Regions from separate parts of the Labrys sp. KB_33_2 genome, predicted to be linked through region 3. Evidence: riboswitches for the same ligand, from Rfam matches in the RefSeq annotation. Region 3 holds a riboswitch; each other region holds the start of a gene.
The links. A riboswitch is a leader RNA that binds a small molecule or an ion and turns the genes downstream of it on or off. The one in region 3 is predicted to bind cobalamin.
Positions count from the first base shown of each region.

Region 1 (11,826 bases), on a different contig from region 3:
GGCGGCATCGCTTCTCGATGCCGATCGTAAGGCCGCCAACCGCGACGGCCTGAAAAGGACGGGACACCAATACCCAGTCTGGTGTCGCACCGGCTGAAATAGCAGCCGACGCCTGACAACTCAGTGGCATGTTACGGCAGGTCTTAGATGAGCTCCATTCGATGCAGCTTTATACCAAGGCGGCGTTCGTCCGAATTGATGCCGAGCGTCTTGGGACTAATCGCGGTGTCCATGCCGATCGAAATTTCCACTATCGAACCTGCCGTGGCCGGTGGGAGGGCAATCTGCAATTCGCACGTTTCGGCGGTTGCCAATACCATTTTCTCGGTGAGGCCGACGGGTTGTGAAGAAATAACCAGTTCCTGTGGGTGATCCGCATCCGGTACAAAGGCGCTGAGTGTCAGAACCAGTGTCGATGCCGTCCCGTCATTGCAGGCAGGTACCTGAAGAACAGCCAATATGCCGTCGCTCCAGACGCCATCCGGTTCTGTTCCGCTCCAGCCGAACACGCAATAGGGTTGGATATTCGTCGTTGCTTCGCCTCGCGAGAGCGGCGAGAGGGCAGTGGCCGTCGCGGGCGACGGAAGCCCCCAGTTCGCCCCGAATAGACGACGCACCGGGAGACCTGGGGAAGGAAGACTTGGCGTTTGAACGGCTTGATTGAGCAGGTCCCCCCAGAAGGGAGCGCTCGAAGCCCTGCCATCGATGCGCTGAAACGGGCCAACCACGCCGGGTTCGACAAACTCCACATCGGGGTCGATCAGCCGGCTGGCGGGCTTGTCGAAATACATGGCTTCTGTCGCGACACTTGATGAAAGAGTGACGACTGCCCCAAGCCAGGGAGCCGTCATCAAGGCGTAGATGTTGTCGCGCGTAAAGCGGCTTCTGGGCAAGGCGCGATGCAGCGTCGCAAGATCGGGATTGCCAGGGGCATAGGGATGCGGCTTCAGCAGAATTTGGCGTCCGGCAGCGATCTCGTTCAATCGATGGGCAAAAGGCGTTGCGCTTTGAATGCGGCTCCCGGCAATCAGGCTGCTGTCATCGGGAACTTGTCCTGCGAACACGATTGCCTCCGGCTGGGCAGGGAGCGGCTGAATTCGGGCTCTAAGGTCTGCTGCGCCGGCAGCAATCTGTTTTGACGGAACGGATTGTTCGGCAAGCAACGTCTGGAGCACGGGATCGTTGCTGCGCATTCGCAAGAACAAATCCTCACAGAAGCGGATGGGATCAATCGAGATATCGATCAGTCTTTGTCCGTGTGCATGCAGACCACGTATGAGATTGGGAGGCATCTCGAAGCCCAGCACCAGATCAAAGGCTCGAAGCCGAGCAAGTGTCGGCATGATCAGGTTACTGACGTCAGGGTGGGAAAAGACATGCGCCCAGCCACTTTTGTCCCGCGGCCAACCATGCCGTGCTGCGAGATCCTCGAGCAGGGTGGGGCCGCCATCCGCCAGGATCGAGACACGCTCGACCTCGACGCGAAGTGGTCGCAAAATCTGAAGGAACCGATTGTAGAACCAGTGGCCAATGACGGGATCGGCTTCCGGCATTCCGAGCACGCTGGAACGAAAAATGTCGTGGATGGTTGCTATTCTCATCGGTCTTTATTGGCCGAAAGGTGTTGCGGGAAATATAGTCGATTGGCGTAGAATTCGGTAAATTTTATCGATGCCGGAAGGTGTGGCCAATAGCAATGCAGGATAGGGATCAAGATTGGATTATCCTGGATCTTTGATCCCAGCTTTGATGGGGTATGCATATCATCTGAAACAAAGGATGCGCTGTAGGCCAGATTCTGTATGGGAGCGCCACAACGACAGAGATGCTCGCCGACGATACGGTATCCGCTGTGTCACCATCTCGGCGCCCTGCCGGAATCATGGGATCGGTGACGCCAGCATTTTACAAGTGGAAGGCGCAATACGGCGGCATGAATGTATCGCTGGCCAGGCAGATGAAGGGATGAGAACGCCCAACTCAAACCGACGCTAGCGCATGTGATGTTCGACAATGTCGCGGAGAGATCTGGTGGGAAAGAAATGGTGACGCCCCCTGTCGCGCGGAAGCCCGTCAGCACATCCGGTCGAACCCAGGGAATGAGCGACCGGCGGGCATGTGAAGCCGTCGGCTGCGCTGCCGCCGCATGATGATCCGATGCAAAACACTCGCTCCAACCACGCCACGCTTCGGGAGCGTAAGCAAGTCATTGCACACGAACGCCGCTGTTTCTGCCAGGGTGCCCCTTGCGTGAGGTTGCGACCGTGGGCTTCTCCAAAGGTAGGAACGTTGCTGGCATGAACCCCGGCGGATGGGCGTGGCAGCTTGTCTGTCTTGAGGAGATTGATCTTCGTTCGGGAACGGGCCGATGTAAATCGAATGCTCTCAGACGACCCTCTTTTATCTGGATTTGTTCAAAGAGAGCCGCTGGTGGAAGCAAAATTCGAGAAAACTCAAAATAGTGGTGGCGAGGACTTCGATTGTTTACGGAGCGTCCTTTACACTGGCCCGCAATTGCCTGAGAATCCAAGATGGCGCAGCGATCGGGTCCACAATGCTGCGCTCATAAAGAAAAACGTCACTCACTTCGATATCAACACAACAAGAAAGTGATTGAACATGCTTGAAGAAGACACGAGTTTGCTCGACCTGACCGCCGACATCGTCTCTGCCTATGTAGCCAACAATCAGGTCGCCACAGCTTCCCTCGCGGATCTGATCCGTTCGGTGCATGGAAGCCTTACTGGTCTGAATAGTCCAAAGCCGGTTGAAGCGGACAGACCGCTGACGCCTGCCGTTCCGATCAGGAAGTCCGTCACCCCGGATCATCTGATCTGTTTGGAAGACGGTCGCAAATTCAAATCGCTGACGCGGCATCTGCGAACAGCCTATGACCTGACGCCGGTGCAGTATCGGGAAAAGTGGCGGCTACCCAGCAACTACCCCATGGTTGCACCAAACTATTCGGCTCATCGCTCTCGCCTCGCAAGGGAACTCGGCCTTGGCCAAGTGCGCCAGAAAGCCAAGAGCGAGCCACCGCCGCCTCCCGCCCCAAGCAAGGGCAGAAGGAAAAAGGCGTCATAGACGTTCGTCACCTCGGTCTAATGACGATCCCGATCTCGCCGGCTCCAGCAGGGCCGGCGAGTACGATCCAAGCCAGGTAGATGGAGCTCAAGCTTTCCCTGAAATCGTCCAGGATTGCACAGGACGGGGATTCCCAGTGCTTGACAGGTGCGACCCTGTCACCCTAGCGTCACGTCGACGGTTCCCCTCGGGGATAATAGGGAACGCGGAGAAGTGAGAAATCATTTCGAACCGCGGCTGCCCCCGCAACTGTAGGCGGTGAGTCCTTCGTTACATGCCACTGGGATCAGGCCCGGGAAGGCGACGAGGCGTACGACGACCCGTGAGCCAGGAGACCTGCCGTCACAATGGTCACGCGCGGTAACATTGGGCGGGGGTCCTCAATGGTGGTCGATCCAGATGTCCTTATGGGGCAGCGGGAGGGACTTCAATCGCAGTGACGGCCATTGGCTATCCTGCTTGAGGTCTTCATGGACTCGACTATTTCGCGCCTGCAACGCGCGGTTTTGACAGCTGGCATCGTTGGGACGTCCTACATTCTGGCGACGCATGCTCTGGCGCAGAGTGCGGGAACACCGCCCGAGCCGATCGAACTGGATCCGGTCTATGTCAATTCTGCCACGCTGACGCCGACACCCGCCAGTCAGATAGGCAGTTCGATCACGGTAATCACGGCAGATGACATCGCCAAACAGCAGCGGCGCACCGTCAAAGACGTACTGAGCACCGCGCCCGGCCTCAATCTCGTGCAGTCAGGCGGCCCGGGCACCCAGACCTCCATCTTCATGCGCGGAACCAATTCCAACCATGTCAAGGTGCTCATCGACGGCATCGATGTTTCCAATCCTGCCGTTCCCAATGCTGCCGCCGATCTTGGCCAATTGCTGACCGGTGACATTGAGCGCATCGAAATTCTGCGTGGACCGCAAGGCGGACTCTATGGCGCCGACGCCATCGGAGGCGTCATCTCGATCACCATGAAGAAAGGCTCAGGCGCCCCCAAGCTGACGGCCAGTGTCGAAGGCGGATCACATGGCACGTTCAATCAACGCGCGGGAGTGAGCGGCTCGGCTTCGATTTTCAACTATACCTTCGGTATCGAGCATTTTCGTTCGACGGACACGCCGGTCACGCCCTGGGAACTTCTCGTATCCGGCACCGTCGCGCGCCCCAACTACTATGACAATTACACCTATTCCGGCCGGGTCGGTGCCGATCTGACGGATAATTTCTCCGTCAACGTCATTGCCCGCTACACCGACTCCAAGCTCGGTTTCACCAGCGACGGCTATGGAGCGTGCTTTTGCGCGCCCAACCCTTCGCGCACCTGGCTGTTGAACCATCAATTGTTCACGCGTGCCGAGGGTATCTGGCATTCGCTCGATAATCGCTACCGAACCATATTCGGCGTTTCCTACAGCAATCTATGGAGCCGGAACGTCTATCCGCCGGTGACCTTCACGGCGCCGAGCGCGGCAACCGGCGAACGGCTGAAGTTTGACCTGAGGCAGGAGATTGCCCTCAGCGACAATTACAAGGTGCTGCTCGGCGTCGAGCACGAGCGCTTCAGCCTGGATCTGGGAAATCTCAAGGCTTCGGATGTCGACAACGCAGCCTATGCCCAGTTGGAAGCAAACCTCTTCAAGGGCTTCACCGTGGCGTCCAACATTCGCTATGACCATTACAATAGTTTCGGCGGTCACTTCACCTATCGCCTCGCCCCGACCTACACCTTCGATCAGACCGGAACCCAACTGAAGGCCAGCGTCGGCACGGGCTTCAAGGCACCGACCTTGAGCCAGCTCTATCAGAGTTTTCCAGCCTTTGGTTTCTACGCCAATCCCGACCTCAAGCCGGAAGAGAGCACCGGCTATGATCTCGGTTTCGAACAGCCCTTGTTGGATGGCAAGGTTCGGGTTGGATCGACCTATTTTTACAACAAGATCAAGAATCTCATCATGGCCAATGCCGATTTCACCACCAATATCAACATCGGCAGGGCCGAAACGCATGGCAACGAGTCCTTCATCGCCTGGAAGGTGAACGATCAGCTCGATCTGAGGGCGGACTACACCTTCACCATCGCCAAGGACGAGGACGAGGGCCAGGAATTGCTGAGGCGACCACGGCACAAGGCCAGCCTGCAGGCGAACTGGTCGCCGATCGACCAGCTCCACCTCTCCGCCACGTTGCTCTTCGTCGGTTCCTGGGTCGACGGTAACCGTGATTTCTCGATCCGACGCATGCGAACTCCCAGCTACACGACGGTGAACCTCGCGGCCGATTATGATCTGAACGACAAGATCAATCTCTACACGCGCGTCGATAACCTGTTCGACCGTCGCTATCAGGAACCAATTGGTTTTCTTCAGCCGGGCCTCGGGGTCTATGGCGGTGTTCGGGTGCGGGCGTTTTGATGCGCCGATCTCGGGGTCTCGACCAGAGCAGCGTCCACCTTCTGGTGGCCTGCCTGGTCCTCGCGATGTCTGGTATCGGACAAGCCAGCGCCGAGACTCCGGTGTCTGCGTCTCCACCACCCAAACGCGTCGTCTCCATCAACATGTGTACGGATGAACTTCTGCTGCTGCATCGTGTGGGCATGAATGTCGCTGAGTCCGATGTCCTGCAGGGTCTCGAGGGCGTGCGCGGACAGATCCGCCAGGTCGCCAGGCTCGTCGGAGAGCCGGACAGGGGAGAAGCTATCATCCGTGAGATGGACAGGCGCCTGGAGGCCTTATTTCGTCATGACAGAAGAGGAGCGCTTCCGCCACGACTGCAGATATGCTCGCCATCGCCTGGCCGTTGGCGGGTCGGCTTGTGCAAGAGACAGGCGGGCCATGCCTCTTACGGGCTGAAGACCAGAACCAGGAAGACGAAGAACACGCCAAGATGCACTGCGCCCTCAAGCATCGTCGTTCTGGTGCCTGTGAAGGTGAGCGTCGAAAGCACCAGCGTCATCGCCAGCAATATCATGTTGGTCGCTGAAAGCCCGAGCACCACATTCTGTCCGGTCAGGAGACCGATCACGAGGATGGCCGGCACGGTGAGGCCCAGCGTCGAGGCCGCCGCACCGAGACATAGATTGATGGCCCGCTGTAGCTGATTGGCCGTAATGGCCCGCAAAGCCGTGATGCATTCGGGTGTAAACACGATCATGGCGATCAGAATGCCGCCGAGCGCTGTCGGAGCGCCCAGGCGGGCGATGCCGAAGTCGAGCACTTTTGCCAGGCTTTTCGCCAGCAGAACGATCGGCAGGATGTTCAGCAAAAGCAGGAGAAGATGGGGCACGATCGGGCCGTCGTCGGCTGCCTCCTGGATCCCCGTGTCCTCCTCTTGTACTGGAGCGGTTTCCGCAGACGGCTCGCGGTAGAACTCGGCGTGGCGGCCGGTCTGAAGCACCAGGAAGGCGCCATAGAGCATGAGCGTGAAGATCGAGAAACTGATCGCCTGGAAGCGCGTCAGGGAGCCGTCGCTGACGGAGGTGGTGAAATTCGGCAAGATCAGGGGGATGACGGCCAGCGGAATGATGATCGCAAGATAGGATGCCGCGCCCTTCAGATTGTAGCGCTGGGCGAAATGCTTCATGCCCCCGAGTAGAAGACCAAGCCCGACCACCCCGTTGAGAACGATCATCAGCACCGCGAACATCGTGTCGCGCCCGAGGGTCGGGGCTCCTTTGGCGCCCAGCATCACGGCGGAGATCAGCGCGACCTCGATGATGACGATCGCGAGCGTTAGGATCAATGTGCCGTAGGGCTCGCCGAGACGATGTGCCAGCACCTCCGCCTCGTGCACGACGCCGAAGGCGGTCCACATGATCACAGCCAGGAGCCACAGGAAGACCGCCACTGCGACAAGTGGCGTGTCGAGGTGACCCAAAAGCGGGTCCGCCAGGAAATGGAAAGCGGCGACGCTGGCCCATGCGGTGACGAGGCGGAGAATCAGGATCGGCATGAAGGGGAGACCTCGGATGTCCAACGGGATGTCGGAGAATGGCCCGTCAATCGCTCCACGGCAAATCGAGCCTGAAGCGTTTTGCGATCAGACGAGGATACTGGAATTGCGACGAGGCATCGAAAACGGGGCTGGAGGGGAAGCGCTGCTCATGGTTCTTCTGAGATGCATCCCGGCAAGCATTTCGTTCTTCTGCTCTCAGGATTGGGAGGCATTGTCCCCCCGATGGAACAGGTAGCGGCAGATGTCGAGGATAGGCTTCCTATCTTCAAGTTTCGTAGTGTGCAGGCGCAAGGTCACGTCTACGGCTGGTGTCCCGCCTATAGATGACGTTGATGTGCGAATTCCTGCCTGCGCCGTTAAGCCCGATGATGGCAAATATCTCAGCGGGGCGGACAAGCAGGCTTACCTGCGCGAGCGTCGTGACGCCGCCGAAGGAGAGGCTGCCAGCCGCGGGCTGATGAACTATTCGGCCGCGACAGCCAGCGACCGCTCGGCTTCCAGCTCACGCACCAGTGGGATGATGTGCCTGCCGAAATATTCCACCTCTTCCTGGAAGTGCAGGAAGCCCAGGAGAATAAGGTCAGCGCCCGCATCCTTGAGGGCGATGACGCGCTCGGCGATCTGTTGCGGCGTGCCGATCAGATTGGAACGGAAGCCGTCATTATACTGCACGAGGTCCTCGAAGGAGGACTTGGCCCAATTGCCTTCGCCTTCGGGCGAGGCCTTGCCGGCGTTTTTCACCTCATGGGCGAAGCCGTGCACGGCATCAGGATTGGCCTTGGCGATGATTTCGGCCAGGACGGATTTGGCTTCCTCCTCCGTCTGTCTGGCAATGGCGAAGGCGTTGACGCCGACCTTGACGGAATGGCCATTCGCGGCCGCCTTGGCGCGAATGTCGTCAACCTGCTTCTTGATTTCGGCGGGCGTGTTGCCGTTGGTAAAATACCAGTCGGAGACCCTGGCCGCCATATCACGAGCCGCCCGCGAGGAGCCGCCCTGGAAGATTTCCGGCTGGGGGTCGATCGGCTTGGGCTTGAGATTGTAGTCGGTGAAACGGTAGAAATCGCCCCGGAAAGTGAAGTTCTCCTGGGTCCAGATTCCGCGCAAGGCGCGGATGAATTCTTCCGAACGGCGATAGCGTTCGTCATGGTCAAGCCAGGGTTCGCCTATGGCCGTGAACTCGCCCCGGAACCAGCCGCTCACCACGTTCACCGCGACGCGGCCGCCATAGATATTGTTGATCGTCGCAATCTGCTTAGCGGCGACGGCCGGATTCCACGGCCCCGGCAGGAGAGCTACGATCACCTTCAGGCGCTCGGTCGAGGCGATCAGGGCCTGGCTGAAGGTCACGGGCTCGTGCTGGTTGTCGGCGCCGTAGCCCGCCGTGAAGCGAATCTGGCTGAGCGCGTAGTCGAAGCCGTTGTTTTCGGCGATCTGGGCAAGCTTGCGATTGTAGTCGATGTCCCAGCTCGTGCGCTGCTCGATATTGCTGATCACGAGTCCGCCAGACACATTGGGAACCCAATAGGCAAATTTCAGTGGTTCACGCTCGCGTGGCAAAGGGTTGGACGACATTGGCTTATCCTGGATCTGGGAGGGGCGGAGAGGTTCAGGCATTGACCGAAAGACGGATCGGGGCAGGGCGCGAGGTGAGCGCGGGTAGGGTGAGTTGTTGCCGGGCTTCGACCACAGCCCGATCGATCCGCTCCTGCACGGCCTGGCTGGTGAGCTCGTAGTCATCGAAGTCGGCATCGAGTGCGTAGACGGCGGTCGAGATCGTGCGGGCACCGAAAAAGCCTAATAGCGGTCGAAGTTGGTGCTCGGTCATCAGGCCGTGCAAAGGAGTACCGCCGGTGGCGGTGAGGACGACCGGCGTGCCGCGCAGGGCCCGATAATCGACGAGATCGAAAAGATGCTTGAGGGCGCCAGTATAGGAAGCGCGATAGACGGGCGAGCCGACCACCAGCAGGTCTGCATTTTCTACGCGTTGGACAACCGTGGCGGCACGATCCGAGAGGGTTGCAGCCGTCAACGAAGAGAACAGATGCGGTGCTTCGTCGACAAGTTCCAGCAGGGTAACGGCACCGAGATCCCCCAGTCTGTCCAGGATGTTCTGGACGAGGGCAGTCGTCCGGGACGGCCGCCTCACGCTTCCGGATATTCCGACAATCTTCAAGCCAGACATTGCGATCCCTTTGTTGCGCCATTAAGAATTTATAATCTATAGATTTTGTCAATTAATTATTTGGAGCACCTCGTTTGCAGGCTTGGCGCTAGCGTCCTGCCTTTGTTGCGGTATCGGTGATCAAAGGTCGGTCGGGTCTCGCTCGGCCGTAGGGCGGCACGCTCTCAGGCCGGCAGATTCACTCGCACATATGGGAAACGATCGATATGAGCTTTCAGGCAACGGCTATTCAAGGCGACAACAAGTCGGACTTCTATCATGATCTCGCCGCGCAGCTCCGTGCCCTTCTGCATGGAGAGCGCGACGCGATCGCAAATGCCGCCAACACCTCGGCCCTGATCTTTCAGATGGTGCCTCAGCTCAACTGGGCCGGCTTTTATTTCCTGCGCTCCGAAAGGGAGCTGGTGGTCGGTCCATTCCAGGGTAAGCCTGCCTGTGTGCGCATCGCCGTCGGGCGCGGCGTCTGCGGAAGTGCCGTCGAACGCGGCCTATCGGTTTTGGTCGAGGATGTGCACGCTTTTGCGGGGCACATCGCTTGCGACGAGGCTTCCCGATCCGAACTCGTCGTGCCCCTCATGCGGGGGGACCGGATCTTGGGGGTGCTGGATCTCGACAGCCCGGTCGCGGGGCGCTTCGACCTCGCCGACCAGGCGGCTATGGAGGAACTCGCCGGGATCTATGTTGCTGGAAGCGAATGGGACCAAGCCATAACGCTACCGTGAGGTTCGATCAAAGATCGCGTCCTATCTCCCGACCGGGAGTGATCACAGAGCGCCGCCAAAATACATTTGCACACCTGCGAGGTTCATGGGCTGGAGAGCCGTAAACCTTCGTATATGTTGTTCGGCCCAATATTCGCGATACGCTGACCGGCGTAACTCCGCGTCCTGTACACGTGGATGATACTCCTAACGACCATCTCACCCGGCGCTTGTTGGCGTCGGGTTTTTTGCTTTTCCATCAACTCGATATGGCTTCGACCTGCCGCCGGAGTTCATTTTCCGTCGAAGATCATTTTTCCGTCGAAGATCATGGGCCGGTATCGACCCACCGGCCTTCGGTGGCAGACCTCTGGATTGCTTCCACGAGTTGCTGAATGCGCTGGCCCGATCCGAAGCCAAAGGGTTCGGGATGCCTGCCGGCGATGGCGTTGACGAAGCCGGCGATCTCGATGGCCTTGAGGTCGTTGAAGCCCAATTGATGGCCAGGGGCAACGCAGAACAACCCGTAAGGAGTGTGGTCGGGGCCCGCCTCTATGCGGCGAAAACCCCGCCGACCCTGCTTGTCTGCGGCATCGTAGAAATTCAGTTCGTTGAAGCGCTCTTGCGTGAACACCAGCGCTCCCTTGGTGCCATAGACCTCGAAATCGTGCTGCATCTTGCGGCCCGTGGCGATCCAGCTTGCCTCCAGGCTGCCGGAAGCCCCATTGGCGAACCGAAGGAAGGCTCTGCTTAAATCGTCGATCTCAACCTGCCGTCGCCCGCCCTTGCCATCAGGCCGGCTGGCGATCACGGTGGCGCTGTCGCCCTGGACGCGTTCGATCGGCCCGAGGAGGAACTCCGCCGTCGCCAAGGCATGGCTGCCCAGATCCGCCAATGCCCCGCCGCCGGCCGGATCATGCCGGAACGTGAAGGGGCTTTCGGCATCGGCCATATAGTCCTCGGCGTGAATACCCCGATAGCTGCGGATCTCGCCGAGTTCGCCACCGCGGATCATATCGCGGGCGAGTGAAAACAGAGGGTTGCACAGATAATTGAAGCCGACCTGGGTACAGACGCCGGCCTCTTGCGCGGCTTGCGCCATTTGGGCCGCATCCACGGCGGTGGTCGCGAGAGGTTTTTCGCAATAGACGTGCTTGCTGGCCGCCAGCGCGGCAAGCGCCATTTCCTTGTGCAGAGTGTTGGGGGCCGTGATGTCGATCACGTCGATGTCGGGATCGACGACGAGGGATTTCCAGTCGCTGGATGACTTGGCAAAGCCGAGCGTCCGTGCCGCCTCGGTAGCCAGATCGTCGGTGCGATCCGCCACGGTATGCAGCACGAGTTCATAGGGAAGGTCGAAGACACGTTGCGCGGCTGTAAATCCGAACACGTGGGTTTTGCCCATGAAGCCCGTGCCGATGAGGCCGATCCTGAGCTGCCTTTTATGAGCTGGCATTGAGATGTTCTCTGTTGACGACGAGTGCGGGATCGATCGCGCCGGAAAAGAAATCCAGCACATTCTGGACCGATGAGATGGCCATCCGCTCGGCGCATTCCGCCGTCAGGCCGGCGATATGCGGTGTGAGGATCACCTGATCGAGCCCAAACAGAGGATGATCGGCGAGGGGAGGCTCATCGTCGAAGACATCGAGACCCGCGGCCGAGATCCTTCCCGTGCGAAGCGCGTCGAGCAGCGCAGCCTCGTCGACGACGCCGCCTCGCGCCGTGTTGACCAGGATTGCCGACGGTTTCATGAGCGCCAGTTCGTCCGCGCCGATTGCCGGGCGTTCTCCTCTCGGTACGTGCACGGATATGGCGTCAGCCCAAGCCAGCCCCGCCCTCAGGTCGCTCACGCAGGCAACCGCGCCTTTAGGCCAGCCCAGACTTTGGAGATAGGGG
Region 1 is NZ_JBFREW010000002.1:32,971-44,796, forward strand. It holds gene AB4037_RS03520 (hypothetical protein) at 144-1,601, opposite strand; gene AB4037_RS03525 (MucR family transcriptional regulator) at 2,620-3,084, shown strand; cobalamin riboswitch at 3,246-3,442, shown strand; gene AB4037_RS03530 (TonB-dependent receptor plug domain-containing protein) at 3,555-5,501, shown strand; gene AB4037_RS03535 (calcium:proton antiporter) at 5,929-7,038, opposite strand; gene sfnG (dimethylsulfone monooxygenase SfnG) at 7,504-8,616, opposite strand; gene msuE (FMN reductase) at 8,651-9,217, opposite strand; gene AB4037_RS03550 (GAF domain-containing protein) at 9,433-9,948, shown strand; gene AB4037_RS03555 (Gfo/Idh/MocA family protein) at 10,256-11,383, opposite strand; gene AB4037_RS03560 (hydroxyacid dehydrogenase) at 11,370-11,826, opposite strand, start outside.
Region 1: it holds a riboswitch for cobalamin, as region 3 does, so the genes downstream of both, AB4037_RS03530 (TonB-dependent receptor plug domain-containing protein) here and AB4037_RS25945 (ribonucleoside-diphosphate reductase subunit alpha) in region 3, are expected to answer to the same signal.

Region 2 (11,826 bases), on a different contig from region 3:
CGGCGAGCAGGATCTTCTTCTTGGACATGGTCACTCCTATAGCGTTTTGCGATTTGGTGGGATCACCAAGAATCGCAAAGACGCGTTCGAACAAAGAGTTAGAGCAAAAGTGCGTTTTCGATAAAAAGCGCTTTGCTCCAGGAAAAGGGGTCGTGGGCTCACGCCGCGGCGGAGAACACGGATTTGGGATTGTCGACGAGCACGCGGTCGATCGCGGCCTGCTCCACGCCGTGGCGCAGGAGGCGGGGCACGAAATGCTTGAGGATGAAGCCGTAGCCGAAGCCGCCATAGCGGGTGAGCATGATCTTCAGGAAGACGTCCTGCGACAGCAGCAGGCGGTCGGTGAAGCCCATGTCGACCAGCGCGCGGATCGCGGTGGCGTTCTGCTCGTCGGAAGGGGACTGGGCGTCCTGGTCGGCAAAATAATAGTCCATGCCGATCATGTCGTATTCGAGGAAGGCGCCGCGCTCGGCCAGGGCCCGCTGATAGGGCAGGTCGGCATGGCTCGGATTCATGTGGCAGAGCACGGTATGCCTGGGATCGGCGCCCTCGGCCTCGACAATGTCAAGCACGCGATGGCCGAGACGCTCCCAGCCCGGCAGATGGATGGAGAGCGGCAGGCCGGTGATCCCGGCTGCGCGCGCCGAGGCGCGCAGCGACTTTTCCTCCTCCGCCGTGAAGTCCTTGCTGACGCCGACCTCACCGATGATCCCCGCCATGATCTGCGGCTGCTCTTGCCCGCCGCCGACATCGTTGACGATGAACTGCGTCACCGCCTCGACATCCATTGCCTTCAGCCAGTCCGGATGGGTCGGCTCCAGATAGAAGCCGGTACCCATGATAATCTTCATGCCGGAAGCGCGGGAGATGCGTGCCAGCTTCTCGGGTGCCCGGCCGATGCCGATATTGGTGGCCTCGATCACCGTATGGCCGCCGAGCGCCTGGAAGCGCTTGAGCTCGGACAAAGCGAGGTCACTGTCGTCGAGCGAGACATTGTCGCGATTCATATAGGGGTTCATCCGCAACTCGCCGATGATCTCGATATTCACCGCCTGCTCGGCGATCGCTTTCTCGTCCGGATGGCAGGGGCATTTCCAGGTGCGGGCGCCATCGAGCAGGATGTGCTCGTGCATCAGGGTGATGCCGAGGTCGTCCACCGGCACCGGGCCGAGCACGGTCATGGCGGTGCCGGATCGGATGCCGATCGGCTTGCGTTCGGCGGGACGGGGCTGGAACAGGTGATCCATGCTCAATGGCTCCTCATCGCGCCCTTGAACAGGCGGAAATTGAGCCAGATGGCGATCAGGATGATCGAGCCGGTGACGATAGGAGTCAGGAAGGGTGACATATGCGCCAGCACCAGGCCGTTGGCGATGACCGCCACCGTCAGGGCGCCCAGCACCGTGCCGACAACGGTGCCGCGCCCGCCGAACAGGCTGGTGCCGCCCAGGACCACCGCGGCGATGACGTCGAGCTCGAAACCCTGGCCGGCATTGGAGGAGCCGGAGCCAAGGCGCGCCGCCAGGATGACGCCGGCCGCGGCGGCCGCCATGCTGGAGAGGATATAGACACACAGCACCACGAAGCGGGTGTTGATGCCGGAGCGCCGGACAGCCTCGGCATTGGCGCCGACGCCGGTGACATAGCGGCCGAAGGGCGTCCGGTTGAAGACGAGGAAGGCGATCACCAGCACCACGAGGGCGATCAGGGCGGGCACGGGCACGCCGAGGAACCAGGCGCGCCCGATCGCAGTGAAGGGGCTCTGGGCCTCGACCGGGATCGAATAGCCGGCGGTGATCAGGAGAGCGAGGCCTCGGATCACCGACAGGCCCGCCAGGGTGACGATGAAGGCGGGAATGCGTTCATAGGCGATGAAGAAGCCCTGTATGGCGCCGATCACGCCGCCCATTGCCAGCATCAGCACGATGACGAGGGGCCAGGGAATCCCGGCCTGCAGCGAGGCCGCCGACAGAGTCGCCGCGAGCGCCAGCACCGAGCCGACCGAAAGATCGATGCCGCCCGTCGTGATCACGAAGGTCATTGCGGCCGCCACGATCAGCAGCGGTGCCGACTGGCGCACGATGTTGAGCAGGTTGGGGGTGGTGAGGAAGGCGTCGGTCCAGATCGAGAAGACCAGGCAGACGAAGATGAAGAACAGGGCGATCGAAATGATGCTGCCATTCGCCATCGCCTTGTCGCGCCAGCGCGCCTTGTGGACGCGGGGGCGATGGGCGGGGGTGGTGGATGAGGCCGTCATGCGCGGGCTCCGTTGTCCTGGGGAGAGCCGTTCTTTTGGGCGGCGCCGGCGGAGCGGGCGTTGAATTTGCGGCCGACGATGAGGTTGACCACCTCTTCGATATTGGTGTCCTCGATCCGGCGCTCGGCGACGTTGCGACCCTCATACATCACCTGGATGCGGTCGCAGACGAGGAAGAGGTCCTGCAGGCGGTGGGTGATCAGGATGACGCTGACGCCGCGGGCGCTGACGGTGCGGATCAGTTCGAGCACCGCCTCGACTTCGGCGACGGCCAGGGCGGCCGTAGGCTCGTCCATGATCAGCACGGAGGGATTGAAGGAAGCGGCGCGGCCGATGGCGATCGACTGGCGCTGGCCACCGGAGAGGTTCTCGACCTTCAGCCTGGTATCGGCGATGACGATGCCGAGCTTGTCGAGCATGTCGCGGGCCTGGTCGTGCATGCGGCGCTGGTCGAGGAAGGGAACGCCGAGGATGCGGTGCCTGGGCTCGCGGCCGAGGAAGAGATTGCCGGCGACATCGACGCTGTCGCACAGCGACAGGTCCTGATAGACCATCTCCACCCGCGCCGCGCGGGCATCGGCAGGGGAGGCGAAGGACTGCACCTTGCCGTCGATCTCGATCGCGCCGGTGTCGGGGATCACGGCGCCCGAAAGCACCTTGCTCAGGGTCGATTTACCGGCGCCATTGTCGCCGACCAGTCCCAGCACCTCGCCGGGCCTGAGCATCAGCGATACGTCGTCCAGGGTCTGGATCGTGTTGTATCGCTTGGAGATACCGGTCATCTTGACGCGGTAGGGTTCGCCACTGTCCATCATGGTTCCGCCTGGCAATGAGATGCCCCGCCCGCGGCTCGAAGAGCAGCGGGCCTGGGCCCAACTATGCGTGGGGGGCCTGTCAGCCCGTTACTTGAACATGCCCCGGAACTTGTCGACGTTCTCCTTGGTCACGATCGTCACGGGAACGTTGATGATCGGCTCGACCTTCTCGCCCTTCTTGAGCTTGGCCAGGGCTTCCACCGCGGCCTTGCCCTCGCCGGCCGGATCCTGCTGGATCACGCCGGTGACCCAGCCCTGGTCGATGCCTTCGATGGCCTGCTTGGTCAGGTCCCAGCCGAAGACCTTGACGCCTTCGGTGCGCCCCTGGCTGGTCACGGCGGACACGGTGCCGAGAAGGGCCGGTTCGCCGGTGGCATAGAGCGTGGTCATGTCGGAATTGGCCGTCATCAGGTTCTCGGCCGCGCTCAGCGCCACGTCCTGCACGTTCTGGCCGTCGACGGTGTCGAGGAAGGTGACCTTGAGGCCGCTGGCCGTCACCGCCTTCTTGAAGCCATCCAGCCGCTGGTTCTGGATGTAGGAATTGAGAGCGCCGACCACGCCGATCTTGGCGGTGCCATCCAGCTTGGACTTGACGTAGTCGGCGTAGAACTTGCCGATGTCCTCGCCGGCCTTGAGATTATCCACGCCGACGAAGGAGACATTGTCGCCGTCGGGGATCTGGGCATCGATGGCGATGACGGGGATGCCGGCCTTCTTGGCGGAGGTGATGGCGGGCTTCACGCCGTTGACGTCGATGGCGATCAGGATGATGCCGTCGACCTTCTGGGTGATGTAGTTCTCGATCGCATCGTTCTGGGCGCTCGGAACATTGTTGGCGTTGAAGATGACGAGCTTGGCGCCGGCCGCCTTGGCGGCGGCCTCAGCGCCTTCGTTGATTTGGTTGAAGAACAGGGCCTGCTGGTTGATGGTGACCAGGGCGAAGGTGTCGGCCAAAGCGGACACCGATCCTAGGGACAGCGCCAGGGCTGCCGCTGCCGAGCAGCCGGCGAGATATTTTGAAAGCCGCATTTCAGTTCCCTTCATGGATGGCCCGTGCCGGGCTCATTCTCAGTTCTGACATCAGCATCATTCAAGAGACTTGAATTCATGTCAAGTTACTTGAATGGCGGTCTCGGGGATTCTTGAAACGCCGACGGCGTGAGGCGTTAGAAGGTGGCAGGCGTGTTGACCCAGAAGATGCTCGCGCGCTCCGTTCCGGTGTTGCGGTACCAATGAGGCAATTCCGACTTGAACACGAAGGTATCGCCGGCAGAGAGCTTGAAGGTACGCTCACCGACCATCAGCTCCACGGTTCCGGTCAGCACATAGCCGACTTCCTCGCCCTGGTGCTGGATCGGCCCGGCGCTCTCGCCGCCGGCCTCGATGTGGTGGATGTTGCATTGGAGGAGATGACCGGGCGAATAGGGGATCACCCGTTCCAGCGAGATGCCCTCGCCCCGGCGGAGCGGGTCCAGCGAGATCAGGGGGCGCGAGCCGGCGCGAAAGACGATACCCTCTTCGCTATCCGATTCCTCGAACATCCAGCCGATATTGGTGCCGAGGACCTCCACGAGGCGATGCAGCATGGGCAGGGAAGGGGAGGCCTTGCCGTTCTCGATCTTGGACAGCAGGCTTTCCGAACAGTCCGCGGCCGTCGCCAGGGCCTTCAGCGTCAGCCCCCTTGTCTGCCGGGCCAGGCGAAGGCGGGTGCCGAGCCGCACGGGATTGGCCTGTTCCAGGGGATCGGGGTGATCGCCGGCGCGTCGTTTGAGGTCGATCTTGTTCATTGCGCGATTGCCAGGATGCTTCATTGCCCGAAAGCCTAGCCGACGATTCTAGGCCACAAGCCTGCACCCTGTCCACTTCGCCGCCGGCCGCTCGGCATCAGCGTCCCAAACGGCTGGGCAGTCGGCACCTCCCATGCTACATCCGCAAGACCTTCGGTGCCCGCTTGCGGGAGAATCGGGAACGCGGTTTGAAGCCGCGACGTGCCCAACGCTGTAAGGGGGACTATCCGGGCAGGTTTCAGGCCACTCGCTCTGCGGGGAAGGCGTCCGGATGGGTGGATCCCGAGTCAGAAGACCGGCCGGAGGCGATAGATCGGCGCGCGTGGACGGCGCGGCGATTGCCATCGCAAGGGGAATGACGATGGACCCATCCACGGGAGCGCTTGCGCCCTCCGGGCCGTTTTCACCGGCCGAACGCGACGCCGTCTATCGCGCCATCTTCACCAGGCGGGACGTCCGCAGCCAATTCAGTCCGCAGCCCGTTCCGGACGATGTCCTCGCGCGCATCCTCGTGGCCGGGCATCATGCGCCGTCGGTCGGCTTCATGCAGCCCTGGAGTTTCCTGGTGCTGCGGTGCCCTGAGGCCCGGGGCAAGGTGCAGGCCCTCTTCGAGGAGGCCAATGCGGAAGCGTTGGCGATGTTTCCGCCGCAGAAGCAGGCGCAATACCGCTCGCTGAAGCTTGCCGGCATCCTCGATTCCCCGGTCAATCTGTGCATCACCTGCGATCCAGACCGCGCCGGCCCCGTGGTGCTCGGCCGCACCCATGACATGGCCATGGACCGCTACTCCACTGTCTGCGCGGTGCAGAACATCTGGCTGGCGGCACGGGCCGAGGGCGTTGGGGTCGGTTGGGTCAGCATCGTCGATCCCGTGCGCCTGCGTGCGGCACTGGGCATTCCCGAGCGCGTAATTCCGGTCGCCTATCTGTGCCTTGGTTATGTGCACGAAGCCTATGCCCGGCCGGAGCTGGAAGTGAAGGGCTGGCGCCAGCGCCTGCCGCCGGAGGCCGTGCTGAGCTTCGACGCCTGGGACGGCCAGCGGCCCGACCATCCCTTGCTCGCCGCCATGCGGACGGCTATGGGGAATGCTGGTTGATAGAGCAAAGCGCAAAGACGCTTTGGGGTGGCCGGCGCAGATGCGCGCCGTCTCGATCGGGTGGCACGGCCGATGGATTTCCTGCGTAAGAATGCGATCTGGATTATCGCACTGCTGATTACCAGCCTGGTCTTGCTGGAGGGGCCGAGGGCGATCCTGATCGGGGCATTCGTGGCCGCCCTCGTCGGTCTGTTCTGGCTGTTGCGCGGCAAGGCCCGCAAGCCGGCGGCGGGCCGCCGCCTCGAGACCGTGCCGAAAGTTGTCCCCCTTCCGCTCGACCGGGGTTCCGACACGGTTCGGCCGCAGGCGCTCGAGCGCGCCTCTCTCAAGACCATCGATGATCCGAGGCTCGCGGCCGTCGTCCTGATGATCCAGCTTGTCCGCACCAATGGCTTGCTGACCCGGGCCGAGCGGGACACGATCCTCGCTCTTATGGCCGATCCACTCGGGATCGGCGATCGCGAGCATGTCTATGAGCAGGCCTTGCAATTGACGGATCGCGGTCGGGTGTTCACGCCGGTCGCCGAGGAATTGGCGCCCCTTCTGCGGGCGCGCCTGTCCCTGCCGGAGCGCCAACAGCTTATCGATATGCTGGGCGAGGTCGCCAATGCCTATGGCGAGGCCAGCGATTTGCAGCGCGAGGCGATCGTTCGCCTGAAGAGACGCCTGCTTGCGCCGGATGCCGCGGCCGGGCGCCCGCTCAATTGAAATAGAAGGCGTAGCTCGCGACGTCGCCGCCGAAGATACTGGTCGCCTGGCCCCAGGCCTCTGCATCCATCACCTTGCCATTGTCGAGGAAAGGCAAGGCGCCTGGGCCGGTGATCCACAGCACCAGGTCGAAATTGCCGGGCTGCTCGAAGACCCTGGCGAGATTGACGCCCTTGGTGAAACGCCAATGCGGCATCAGCAGCTTGCCGTCCAGCACCTGCTCGACCTGGCCGAGCAGCGCAAGCCATGAGTCGATACGCTCCTGCGTTACGTCGAGGGAGGGCAGGACGCCGCTCTTCTGCCGCGGGCCGGGCAGCCATTCGTGATCGTCGTCGGTCTCCTTGCCGATCAGCGCCCAGGTCTCACGGTTGAGCCGGATTACCGTCTTGATATGGTCGCGCACCTCCAGCCACATCGCCTTGTCGGCCACCGGCCAGTCGATCGTATGCACCAGGCTGATCAGATCGGCGATAGCGTCGGTGTCACGCTTGCTCGTGCCGAACAGGGTCATGCCCAATCCGTCGCCACCATCGCCGCCATTGGCCTTGGCAAGGCCGCTGACGGCATGTGGAAACAGGCTGCCGAAGCCCGCGTCCCAGCTGCGCGACATGTCGTGCGACAACAGGGTCTTGGTCAGGGCCATCAGGAAATTGCAGTAGCCACGCAGCCATTTGGCGTCGGCAGTGTCGAAGGCGACGATGAAGGGCTTGGGCTTGCCGGCATCGTCGATGTCGGAAATGGCTGCTCCGATATGGTCGCGCTCGTCGATGATGCCGTCGCCGTTCCAGTCGAAGCGGGTGACGGAAAGATCGACCGTCAGCTTGGCGGGGCTGTCGCCGACCTCAGCCAGGGTCTGGTCGGCCTTTTCGAGATCGGCCAGGAACGTGGCGAGGATGCCGCGAAAGTCCTTATAGGTGATGGGCTGCGGATCGGGATTGGTGCTGAAGACGGTGCCCGAGAGGCCGAGCACCCGCATCGCCGGCATTTCGGTGGCGAAGCCATATTTGTAGAGGGCCTGCGACAAATGTTCGAGCGCCCGCGCCGTGCGCACCATGCCGAGGCCGAGCCTGGCGTCGGCATTGCTGCTGGCCTTGGTGGCGAGGGCCAGCATCTGTTCGTCCGCTTCGCTGATACGCCCCTGGCCGAGATAGCTCTGGAACAGGGCCGAGGCCGGGCTGTCGGCCCTGGCCGGTGCGAAGGAGAACACCACCGTCATCGTGACGGCCGCGGCCCATGTCAGCAAATAGCGCATCGTCATTCCCGGATCGGCAGGGCGCATACCGGGAATCGGATGCCGCCCGCCTGAAAGATCGTTGGATTAGCAGAGGCCGCGAGCGCCGCAACGGCTTCGCGGCCCGAGTCTAAGAGGAGGGAACTTTTCTAGGCACGAGGTCTCAATCGAACACATTCGCGACGGAGCCGGTCAAATCGATTCCGTCCTTGAGCAGGCGCAGGCGATAGGCCGCGATCGAATAGACCCCGATCAGCCACGCATACATCAGGGGCAAAATCAGCAGCATCATGATCAAAGCCGCGATGCCGCCGCCGGGACCGAATATGCGAGCCAGGACATTCACGACCACGAGATAAGCGAGCCAGATCACCCAGGTGAGGAGCATCATGCCGAAAAGAGGCCAGCGGTATCCGGCGCTGAGATAGCGGCTGCGGCGGAGCGCGCGGATTGGCCCCACATCCTCGTTGATGCAGATGACGAAGGAAAGAAGGTAGGGAAAGACCAGGAAGAGACCAAGAATGCCGATGATCAACGCAGCGACGATGAGGAAGCCGGGCGGAGCGCCAATGCCAAGGAACACAAGGCTGATCAAAGCGGCGATGAGGTAGAACGCGATGTAGGCAAGAATATAGATCAGCAATAAACCGAAGACGGGCAGGAATCTCCTGGCGCCGGCCAAGCAGGCTGCCATGAAAGGTTTGGCGGGATCGGCGTAACGATCATGAAGCAAGCGGATCATCGCGCAATAGAAGGCGAGCGACAGGAAGCCCGCCGCCAGGAGCAGCAGGTAGAATAAGGCGATGTTCCTTTGGATCGCCAATTGGGCCGCCAACCGGTCACCGCTCAATGCCGCCCAGAAAAACGAGCCGAGCAAGCCGAAGAAAATGGCGAACACCGCGAGCTGGAGCAGGAACACCCAGCCATAATTCCTCAGGCTGACGCTGAAGGCATCGGCGATGATCTGTCCGATGCCTAGAGGCTTGCTTCCTGGCTGGTCGGATGACGGCGAGACGACGGACATGAGAGTTCCTTTGCTCATGATCAATTCCGGAGCGCACTCGCGCCAGCCTATACGAGCAAGGCGCCAACACAATTCAATAGAAGTGAGTATGCATTTCGGCAGGCTGGGGGCCCTGACGCAAGCTATCCTAGCGGCTCCGATGGAGAAACAGAGTCCCGTACGTTACATCCAGGTGTCGTGGACAAGGAGTAGTCGACTACACCCCCATATCAACCAAGCGGGGGCGCGGCTCGCCAATACGTAGGGTTATTCTCGCGAGAATGACAATGTTCTGTGCTCTGATCTGGCAGAAGACGCACGTCAGGAGCGTCATTGTCCGAGATCATTGGAGCGATTCCGTAAGGACAGTTACCGAAGAAATTCCCAACATTCTTGGAAGGTAATTTCGGCGGATGAGCCTATTGCCAAAACAAGGGCAGCTGTTCCATAGCCCTATCCACTCATTTCCAATCAAGGGTCACGTGAAAACCATGCTTCGCAAATCGCCGTTGTGGCTGTCCATCGGGCTGTGCCTGCTTCTAGCGGCTTGCTTCAGCAAGGAGCCAGAGCAGCGCAAGGCCTATATGGAGTTTTTGCAGGCCCGCTTGGTCGATAACAAGGATGAGACGACATTTCCGGTCATGACACCCCGCCAGGAAGAAGCCTTCGGCCCTTACGCGGACAGCTTCAAGGTCATGCAGGCGTTCTTCGATGGCATGAACCAGCGCACGGGCGTGGGTCGCAACGGCAACAAGGCCATGCGCATGCCCGGCGCACCGGAGTTGATCGCCGATCCGACTTTGCTCGACAAGTTCAGTGCAAGCTTCCTGCAACGAGGCAGGGAAACCAAGATTTTGGTCGACACGGCGGATACGGCCAGGGCCCGGTTGCAGTTGCCGGATGATTTGAAGGCCGTCTACGACAAGGCCTATGATCGTACTGTGTCCAAGCGCGGTCGCGACTGGGCAAATCTGGAGCCGCAATGGACGGGGGTGACCGACCAGATGAAGAAGCTCGTCACCTTCGTGCGGCAGAACCAGAGCAAGATCCAGGTACAAGGCAACGGTCTGCTCACCGACGATCCGGCGATCCTGGCGCAGATGCAGGGCATCCTGAAGGATCTCTATGCCAGGCAGGACGGATTGAACAAAGCATTCGACGCCCTCTGAGCAAAACACCTCGAGAGTTGGCGTCCATTTGCTCTAAGCTCTTGTTTCGCTGTGCTTTTGCGATTTTCGGTGAATCTACCAAATCGCAAAACGCTTAGGTGCGGGTCTGGATTGACCTTTGCAGCCCGATCCGCCACAAGGTCCGGCAATCCCTCCCGCCCCACCCGGACACCGCAGCATGGCCGCCGAAGCAAAGTTGAAGAAAGCCGTCGAGCATCATCGCGAAGGCCGGCTCGATGCCGCCGAGGCCGGCTATCGCGAGATCCTGGCCAGTCGCGCCGGGGATTTCAACGCCCTGAACCTGCTTGGCACGCTCTTGCTGCAGCGCGGCGTGCATGACGAGGCTGAGAAGGTGCTCCGCCGGGCGGTCGAGATCAATCCCGGCAGCGCCGACGCACAGATGCGGCTGGGCCTCGCCAATCGTGGCCTCGGCAATGCCTCGCGTGCGGAATATTGCTTCCGTTCGTCCTTGAAGCTCGATCCCAAGGCGGCCGACACCCATTATAATTACGGCAATCTGCTTGCCTCGCTCGAGCGAGGCGACGAGGCGCTGCAGGCCTATCTTGCCTGCCTGAAGCTCGAACCGAACCATGCCGAAGCCCATATCGGCCTTGGCGATCTCCTCTTGCACAATGAACGGGCCGAGCCGGCCGCTGCCCATTACCAGCAGGCCGTGGCCTTGAGGCCCTCCTCGCCGGAGGCCCTTGTCGGCCTTGGCCGTTCGGCACGCGCCCTCGGCAAGAGCGAGGAAGCCCGGAAGATCTTCGAGAGGCTGGTCGAGCTCGACCCCGAGCATGTGGAGGCCAGGCAGACCCTGTCCGAGCTGGGATAACCAGCCTTCCTTACCCTCCTCGGGAGAAGAGGGTAAGGATGCTTCTTTCACTCAGCAGAACTAAGCGCCTGGGCTGCCTTGAATTCGCGCCGGCGCGCATGAAGCAGCGGCTCGGTATAGCCCGACGGCTGCGAGCGGCCCTCGAAGACCAGATCGCATGCCGCACGGAATGCCACCCCGTCGAAAGCGGGAGCCATCGCACGGTAGTGGGGATCGCCGGCGTTCTGGCGATCCACGACCTCCGCCATGCGACGCATGATCTGCCTGACCTCGTCCTCATCGACGATGCCGTGGTGAAGCCAGTTGGCGACATGCTGCGCCGAGATGCGGCAGGTCGCGCGATCCTCCATCAGCCCGACATCGTTGATATCTGGCACCTTCGAACACCCGATGCCCTGATCGATCCAACGCACGACATAGCCGAGGATGCCCTGCGCATTGTTCTCGACCTCACGGCGGATCTGCTCGGGCAGCCACTTCTGGTAGCTTGCGACCGGAATTTCGAGGATCGTCTCGACATAGGCGCGCCTGCCGCCTTTCGCCAGCGCGGCCTGCACCGCGAAGACGTTGATCTTGTGGTAATGCAGGGCATGGAGCGTTGCCGCCGTCGGGCTCGGCACCCAGGCGCAATTGGCGCCGGCCTTGGGGTGCTCGATCTTGGCTTCCAGCATGGCCGCCATCCGGTCCGGCATCGCCCACATGCCCTTGCCGATCTGGGCCTTGCCCGAAAAGCCGCATTGCAGGCCGATGTCGACGTTCTGGTTTTCGTAGGCGACGATCCAGTCCTTGCGCTTGATGAAGTCCTTGCGGCTGAACGGGCCGGCCTCCATCGAGGTATGGATCTCGTCCCCGGTGCGATCGAGGAAACCGGTATTGATGAAGACGATGCGATGCTTCGCCGCCCGGATGCACTCCATCAGGTTGACGC
Region 2 is NZ_JBFREW010000001.1:353,360-365,185, forward strand. It holds gene AB4037_RS01705 (glutamine amidotransferase) at 1-28, opposite strand, end outside; gene AB4037_RS01710 (phosphotriesterase family protein) at 159-1,247, opposite strand; gene AB4037_RS01715 (ABC transporter permease) at 1,250-2,257, opposite strand; gene AB4037_RS01720 (ATP-binding cassette domain-containing protein) at 2,254-3,072, opposite strand; gene AB4037_RS01725 (ABC transporter substrate-binding protein) at 3,160-4,101, opposite strand; gene AB4037_RS01730 (cupin domain-containing protein) at 4,239-4,859, opposite strand; cobalamin riboswitch at 4,997-5,177, shown strand; gene bluB (5,6-dimethylbenzimidazole synthase) at 5,221-5,955, shown strand; gene AB4037_RS01740 (TerB family tellurite resistance protein) at 5,983-6,663, shown strand; gene AB4037_RS01745 (hypothetical protein) at 6,656-7,921, opposite strand; gene AB4037_RS01750 (DUF975 family protein) at 8,058-8,936, opposite strand; gene AB4037_RS01755 (DUF3053 family protein) at 9,311-10,066, shown strand; gene AB4037_RS01760 (tetratricopeptide repeat protein) at 10,245-10,898, shown strand; gene AB4037_RS01765 (malate synthase G) at 10,946-11,826, opposite strand, start outside.
Region 2: it holds a riboswitch for cobalamin, as region 3 does, so the genes downstream of both, bluB (5,6-dimethylbenzimidazole synthase) here and AB4037_RS25945 (ribonucleoside-diphosphate reductase subunit alpha) in region 3, are expected to answer to the same signal.

Region 3 (6,626 bases):
CAAGCCCATTGACGAATTCAGGGAGGCCGTAGCGCTCGGCTTCCACACGCACCCCGTGCTCATCGGCCCGGTGACCTATCTGCTGCTCGGCAAGAGCAAGGACGAGGGCCTGGATCCGCTCACCCTGCTGCCAGGCCTCTTGCCCGTCTATGCCGAGATCCTGCACAGGTTGGCCGCGGCCGGCGCGGACTGGGTGCAGTTCGACGAACCCTGTCTCGTGCTCGATCTCGACGAGAACGCGCGGGCCGCCCTGCGCCATGCCTATGGCGTCCTTTCCAGCACGGTCTCCGATCTGAAGATCATGATCGCGACCTATTTCGGCGGCCTCGGCTACAATCTCGACCTGGCACTCGACCTGCCCAGCGCCGGCCTGCATCTCGACCTGGTGCGGGCGCCAAGCCAGCTCGGGCAGGCGGTCGCACGAGCCAGCGCCGACAAGGTGCTATCGCTGGGCGTGATCGACGGGCGCAATGTCTGGCGGAGCGACCTGACTGCCCTTCTTGATCGGATCGAGCCGGCGGTTGCAGCCCTCGGCCCCCACCGCGTCGTCCTCGCTCCGAGCTGTTCCCTGTTCCACGTTCCCTACGATGTCGAGGCCGAGAGCGCGTTCGATCCTGAACTCCGGAGCTGGCTGGCCTTTGCGATACAGAAAATCGGGGAACTGAAGACCCTGTCGGCAGCCCTGGTCGACGGGCGGCGGGCCGTCGCTGATGAACTCGCCCAATCGGACGCAGCAGCTGCGGCCCGCCGTGTATCCGCTCGTATACATGATGCCGGCGTCGCCGCCCGCATGGACGGGCTCACGCCGGCCATGAGCGAGCGCCGGCATCCCTACACGCTGCGCCGCCGGGCCCAGGAATGGCTCGGCCTGCCGCAATTTCCCACCACGACCATCGGTTCCTTCCCCCAGACCGACGCCGTGCGCAAAGCACGCGCTGACCACGCAAAGGGCTGGATCGACGACGCCGACTATCAGCGTTTTCTGCGACAGGAAACCACCCAGGCGATCACTTGGCAGGAAGAGATCGGCCTCGACGTTCTCGTGCATGGCGAATTCGAGCGCAACGACATGGTGCAGTATTTCGGCGAGCAACTGGCCGGCTATGCCTTTACCCAGCATGGCTGGGTCCAGAGCTACGGCTCGCGCTGCGTGCGCCCGCCGATCATCTATGGCGATGTCTCGCGTCCCCGGGCCATGACGGTGGAATGGGCACGCTTCGCACAATCCCTGACCAAGCGTCCTGTCAAGGGCATGCTGACCGGACCGGTCACCATGCTGCAATGGTCCTTCGTGCGGGACGACCTCGAGCGCGAGCAGGTCTGCCGGCAGATCGCCCTCGCCTTGCGCGACGAGGTCGGCGATCTGGAACGGGCCGGCATCCGCATCATCCAGATCGACGAGCCGGCCATTCGCGAAGGCCTGCCGCTCAGACACGCCGAAAAGGAGGCCTATCTGACCTGGGCGGTCGCCTGTTTCCGCCTCGCCGCCTCAGGCGTCGACGATGCCACGCAGATCCACACCCATATGTGCTACTCGGAGTTCAACGACATCATCCATGCCGTTGGAGGCCTGGATGCAGACGTGATCTCGATCGAGACTGCTCGGTCCAAAATGGAACTTCTCGATGCGTTCCGGGCCTATCGCTACCCCAACGAGATCGGGCCGGGCGTCTATGACATCCACTCTCCCCGCTGCCCCACCGTGGCGGAGATGCGCGACCTCCTTGCCAAGGCACGCGAGCGGATCGCCGGCGATCAGCTCTGGGTCAACCCCGATTGCGGCCTGAAAACCCGCAGCTGGGACGAGGTCCGCCCGGCCCTCGTCAACATGGTTGCCGCCGCCCGCAAACTTCGTGAAGAGACCGCTCCAGCGAGAGTGGCGGCGTCCGCGTGAAAAACCTGCCGGGGGACAAATTTCGTCCTCCGGCACGCCTTGTCCCCGTTGAAAAAAAGGGCATCATACACCATGTATTGACATAGAGACACCCAGGCATACTAGATGCTGTATCCACAGGTCCTCGGATTCGCTGTCCGAGGCTAAGAGGGAATCCGGTGAGCCCGAGAGCAAAGCGCGTTTGGTGAAAACGCACTTTTCCTCGAACTTTTTGTTCGACGCGTCTTTGCGATTTGAAGCGACGCTTTCAAAACACAAGACGCTCTAGGGCAAAGCCGGGGCTGCCCCCGCAACTGTAAGCGGAGAGCGGGCTGTCGCTGTGCCACTGGCCGGAAGGCGGGTTCAACCCGCCCTTCGCCGGGAAGGCAGACAGTTCGCAACGACCCGCGAGCCAGGAGACCTGCCTGTGGCTGGTTATCGTTTCCTCGGGCGGGGTGCCCCGACGGATCGCTTTGCTCGTGGCGCATATGCCTGCGCCGACGCGGAACGCGTTCCTTCGGCCCAAGCCTCCAACATTTTGGGGTTTGCCGAATGTCTTTCGATCTCGAAACTGCCACGACCACAAAGACGCCTTTTCCGGCTGCCGGCGCCGACAGGGCGAAGCCGGCCTCGGAACCGGGCTATCAGGTCATTCGCCGCAACGGCGCCGTCACGCCTTTCGATGCCTCCAAGATTTCGGTGGCCCTGACCAAGGCCTTTCTCGCCGTCGAGGGCAATTCGGCCGCTGCTTCGCGCCGGGTGCATGACATTGTCGCCGAACTCACGGCCCAGATCGTTGCCGGCCTGACCCGCCGTGCCGATGCGGGCCGAACCTTCCATATCGAGGACATCCAGGACCAGGTGGAACTCGCCTTGATGCGCGGCGAACACCACAAGGTGGCGCGTGCCTATGTGCTCTATCGCGAACAGCACGCCCAAGAGCGCGCCCTGGAACGAGCAACCGAGACAGAGGCACGGACCGCCATCGCCCCTGCCCTGCGGATGAAGACGGCGGAGGGCTCCTTGCTACCGCTCGACCACGCGCGCCTCACCGCCCTGGTGCGCGAAGCCTGCGCAGGTCTTGCCGACACCGATGCAGAGACCGTGCTGAACGAGACGCAACGCAATCTCTATGACGGCATCAGCCAGGACGAACTGGCGATCGCGCCGATCCTTGCCGCCCGCACCCTGATCGAGACCGAACCTGATTACGCCAAGGTCAGCGCCCGGCTGCTCAACGACAAGCTGCGCCGCGAGGCGCTCAGCTTCGTCGGAGGCCGTCCCGACCAGGCGACGCAGGCCGAGATGGCGACCCGCTACGCCGAGTATTTCCATGACTATATCCGCGTCGGCATCGCCAACGAACTGCTCGACCCGGAGCTCGGCCGCTTCGACCTCGCCCGCCTTGCCGCTGCCCTCAAGCCCGAACGCGATCTCAAGTTCGACTATCTCGGCCTGCAGACACTTTATGACCGCTATTTCCTGCATGTGCGCGGCACGCGTTTTGAGCTGTCGCAGGCCTTTTTCATGCGCGTGGCCATGGGCCTGGCCTTGCGCGAGATCGACCGGGAGGCGCGGGCGATCGAATTCTACAATCTTCTCTCCTCCTTCGACTTCATGGCCTCGACGCCGACTTTGTTCAATTCGGGAACGCTGCGCGCCCAGCTCTCCTCCTGCTTCCTGACCACCGTGTCCGACGACCTCGAAGGTATCTTCAAGGCGGTGAAGGACAATGCGCTGCTCGCCAAATATTCCGGTGGCCTCGGCAATGACTGGAGCAATGTGCGTGGGCTCGGCGCCCATATCAAAGGCACCAACGGCGAAAGCCAGGGCGTGGTGCCCTTCCTCAAGGTCGCCAACGATACCGCAATCGCCGTCAATCAGGGCGGCAAGCGCAAGGGCGCGGTCTGCGCCTATCTGGAGACCTGGCATGTCGACATCGAGGAATTCCTCGATCTTCGCAAGAACACCGGTGACGACCGCCGCCGCACCCATGACATGAACACCGCCAACTGGGTGCCGGATCTGTTCATGGAACGTGTGGAACAGGATGGCCCCTGGACCCTGTTCTCACCGGACGAAACGCCGGACCTGCACGACCTCTACGGTCCCGCCTTCAAGGTCGCCTATGAGGCGCATGAGGCACGCGCCGCGCGCGGCGAGCTCCGCGTCTTCAGGCAGATCCGGGCCATCGATCTCTGGCGCAAGATGCTGACCATGCTGTTCGAGACCGGGCATCCCTGGATCACCTTCAAGGACCCCTGCAACATCCGCTCGCCCCAGCGTCACGTCGGCGTGGTACATTCCTCGAACCTGTGCACCGAAATTACGCTGAACACCTCCCATGACGAGGTTGCCGTGTGCAATCTCGGCTCGGTCAACCTCGCTGCCCATGTCGACGCCGACGGCCTGATGTTCGACAAGCTCAAGGCGACGGTGACGACGGCGATGCGCATGCTCGACAACGTCATCGACATCAATTTCTACACCATTCCCGAGGCACGGCGTTCCAACATCAAGCACCGGCCCGTCGGTCTCGGCATCATGGGCTTCCAGGATGCCCTGCAGGCCCTGCGCCTGCCCTATGCCTCCGAAGCCGCCGTGTGCTTTGCCGACGAGAGCATGGAAGCCGTGTCCTTCCATGCCATCTCGGCCTCAACAGACCTGGCGGCCGAGCGCGGTCGCTACCCCAGTTTCGATGGCTCGCTGTGGTCGCAGGGCGTCCTGCCGATCGACTCGGTCGGCCTGCTGGCCGAGACGCGCGACAACGCGGCCTTCGACACCGGCACGACCCTGCCCTGGGACGCCCTGCGCGAGCGGGTGAAGACCGTCGGCATGCGCAATTCCAACACCATGGCGATCGCGCCGACGGCGACGATCTCCAACATCTGCGGCGTGTCCCAGTCAATCGAGCCGGCCTATCAGAACCTCTTCGTGAAATCGAACATGTCGGGCGATTTCACGGTGGTGACCTCGGCCCTGGTCCACGATCTCAAGGCACGGGGCTTGTGGGACGAGGTCATGATCTCCGATCTCAAATATTTCGACGGCTCTCTCGGCCAGATCGATCGCATCCCCGAAGAGCTGAAAGCGCTTTACGCCACCGCTTTCGAGATCGACACCGCCTGGCTGATCGAAGCCGCGGCGCGCCGGCAGAAGTGGATCGACCAGGCCCAGTCGCTCAACCTCTATATCGCCAATCCCTCCGGCAAGAAGCTCGATACGCTCTACCGCCTGGCCTGGAAGCGTGGCCTGAAGACGACCTATTACCTGCGCTCGCAGTCGGCCACCCATGTCGAGAAATCGACGCTGAAGGGCACCGACGGCAAGCTCAACGCCGTCTCTGCCACGGTGCCGCACGCGGCCGCGCCGATCCTGATCGAGACTCAGCCGGAAACACTGCAGTCGGAAGCGTGGGGCAAGGCCTGCTCCATCCACGACCCCGACTGCGAAGCGTGCCAGTGAGCCGAGAACGAGGTGCGATTTTTCCCTTTCGCGCCTTGCTCTCCAACTCTTTGTTTTGACGCGTTTTCTTAAGCGAAAAGTCTATCAACTTTTCTGGAAAACGCTCTGAGGATAAGAAAACGATGACGATGCTCGACTGGTCCGAACCCACCTCGCCCGCAGCCCAGCTTCCCCTGCCACAGAGCACGGCGGATGCGACCGGCCTCGGCGCGATCGACCGCGAGGGCGGCCGTGTCACGGTCGACGAGAAACGGATGATCAATGCCCGCGCCGACGTAAACCAGCTCCTGCCGCTCAAATACAAATGGGCCTGGGAGAAATATCTCGCCGGCTGCAACAACCATTGGATGCCGACCGAGGTATCGATGCAGGCGGACATCGCGCTGTGGAAGTCCAAGGACGGCCTGACGCAGGACGAGCGGCGCATGCTCAAGCGCAATCTCGGCTTCTTCGCCGCCTCCGAGAGCCTGGTCGCCAACAATATCGTCCTGGCGATCTACCGCCACCTCACCAACCCCGAATGCCGGCAATATCTGTTGCGCCAAGCTTTCGAGGAGGCCGTACACACTCACACCTTCCAATATATCGTCGAGAGCCTCGGGCTCGACGAGGGCGAACTCTTCAATATGTATCGCGAGATACCCTCGATCACCGACAAGGCGGCCTGGGCGCTCAAGCATACCCAGCATCTCGACGATCCCGATTTCAAGACCGGCACGCCGGACGCCGACCAGGCCTTCCTGCGCGATCTCGTCGCCTTCTACGTCATCTTCGAGGGCATGTGGTTCTATACCGGCTTTGCCCAGATCCTCTCGCTCGGCCGGCGCAACAAGATGGTGGGGATCGCCGAGCAGTATCAGTACATCCTGCGCGACGAGAGCATCCATCTGAACTTCGGCATCGACGTGATCAACCAGATCAAGATCGAGAACCCGCATCTGTGGACGCTGACCTTCCAAGCCGATCTCCAGCAGATGATCCGCGAAGCCGCTGAACTGGAGGCCGCCTATGGCCGGGACACCATGCCGCGCGGCTTCCTCGGCCTCAACGCGGTGTCCTGCGAACAATACATGCATTTCATCGCCAACAGGCGCTGCGCCCAGCTCGGGCTCATGCCGGTATTCCCGGACGTGGAGAACCCCTTCCCCTGGATGAGTGAGGCGATGGACCTGAAGAAGGAGAAGAACTTCTTCGAGACGCGTGTCATCGAATATCAGAACGGTGGCGCGCTGAGCTGGGATTGAAGGCACGCTTTCGAGGTCTTCGGAACAAATCGGAGGAAAGCTGG
Region 3 is NZ_JBFREW010000016.1:66,626-73,251, reverse strand. It holds gene metE (5-methyltetrahydropteroyltriglutamate--homocysteine S-methyltransferase) at 1-1,894, shown strand, start outside; cobalamin riboswitch at 1,996-2,316, shown strand; gene AB4037_RS25945 (ribonucleoside-diphosphate reductase subunit alpha) at 2,426-5,338, shown strand; gene AB4037_RS25940 (ribonucleotide-diphosphate reductase subunit beta) at 5,467-6,582, shown strand.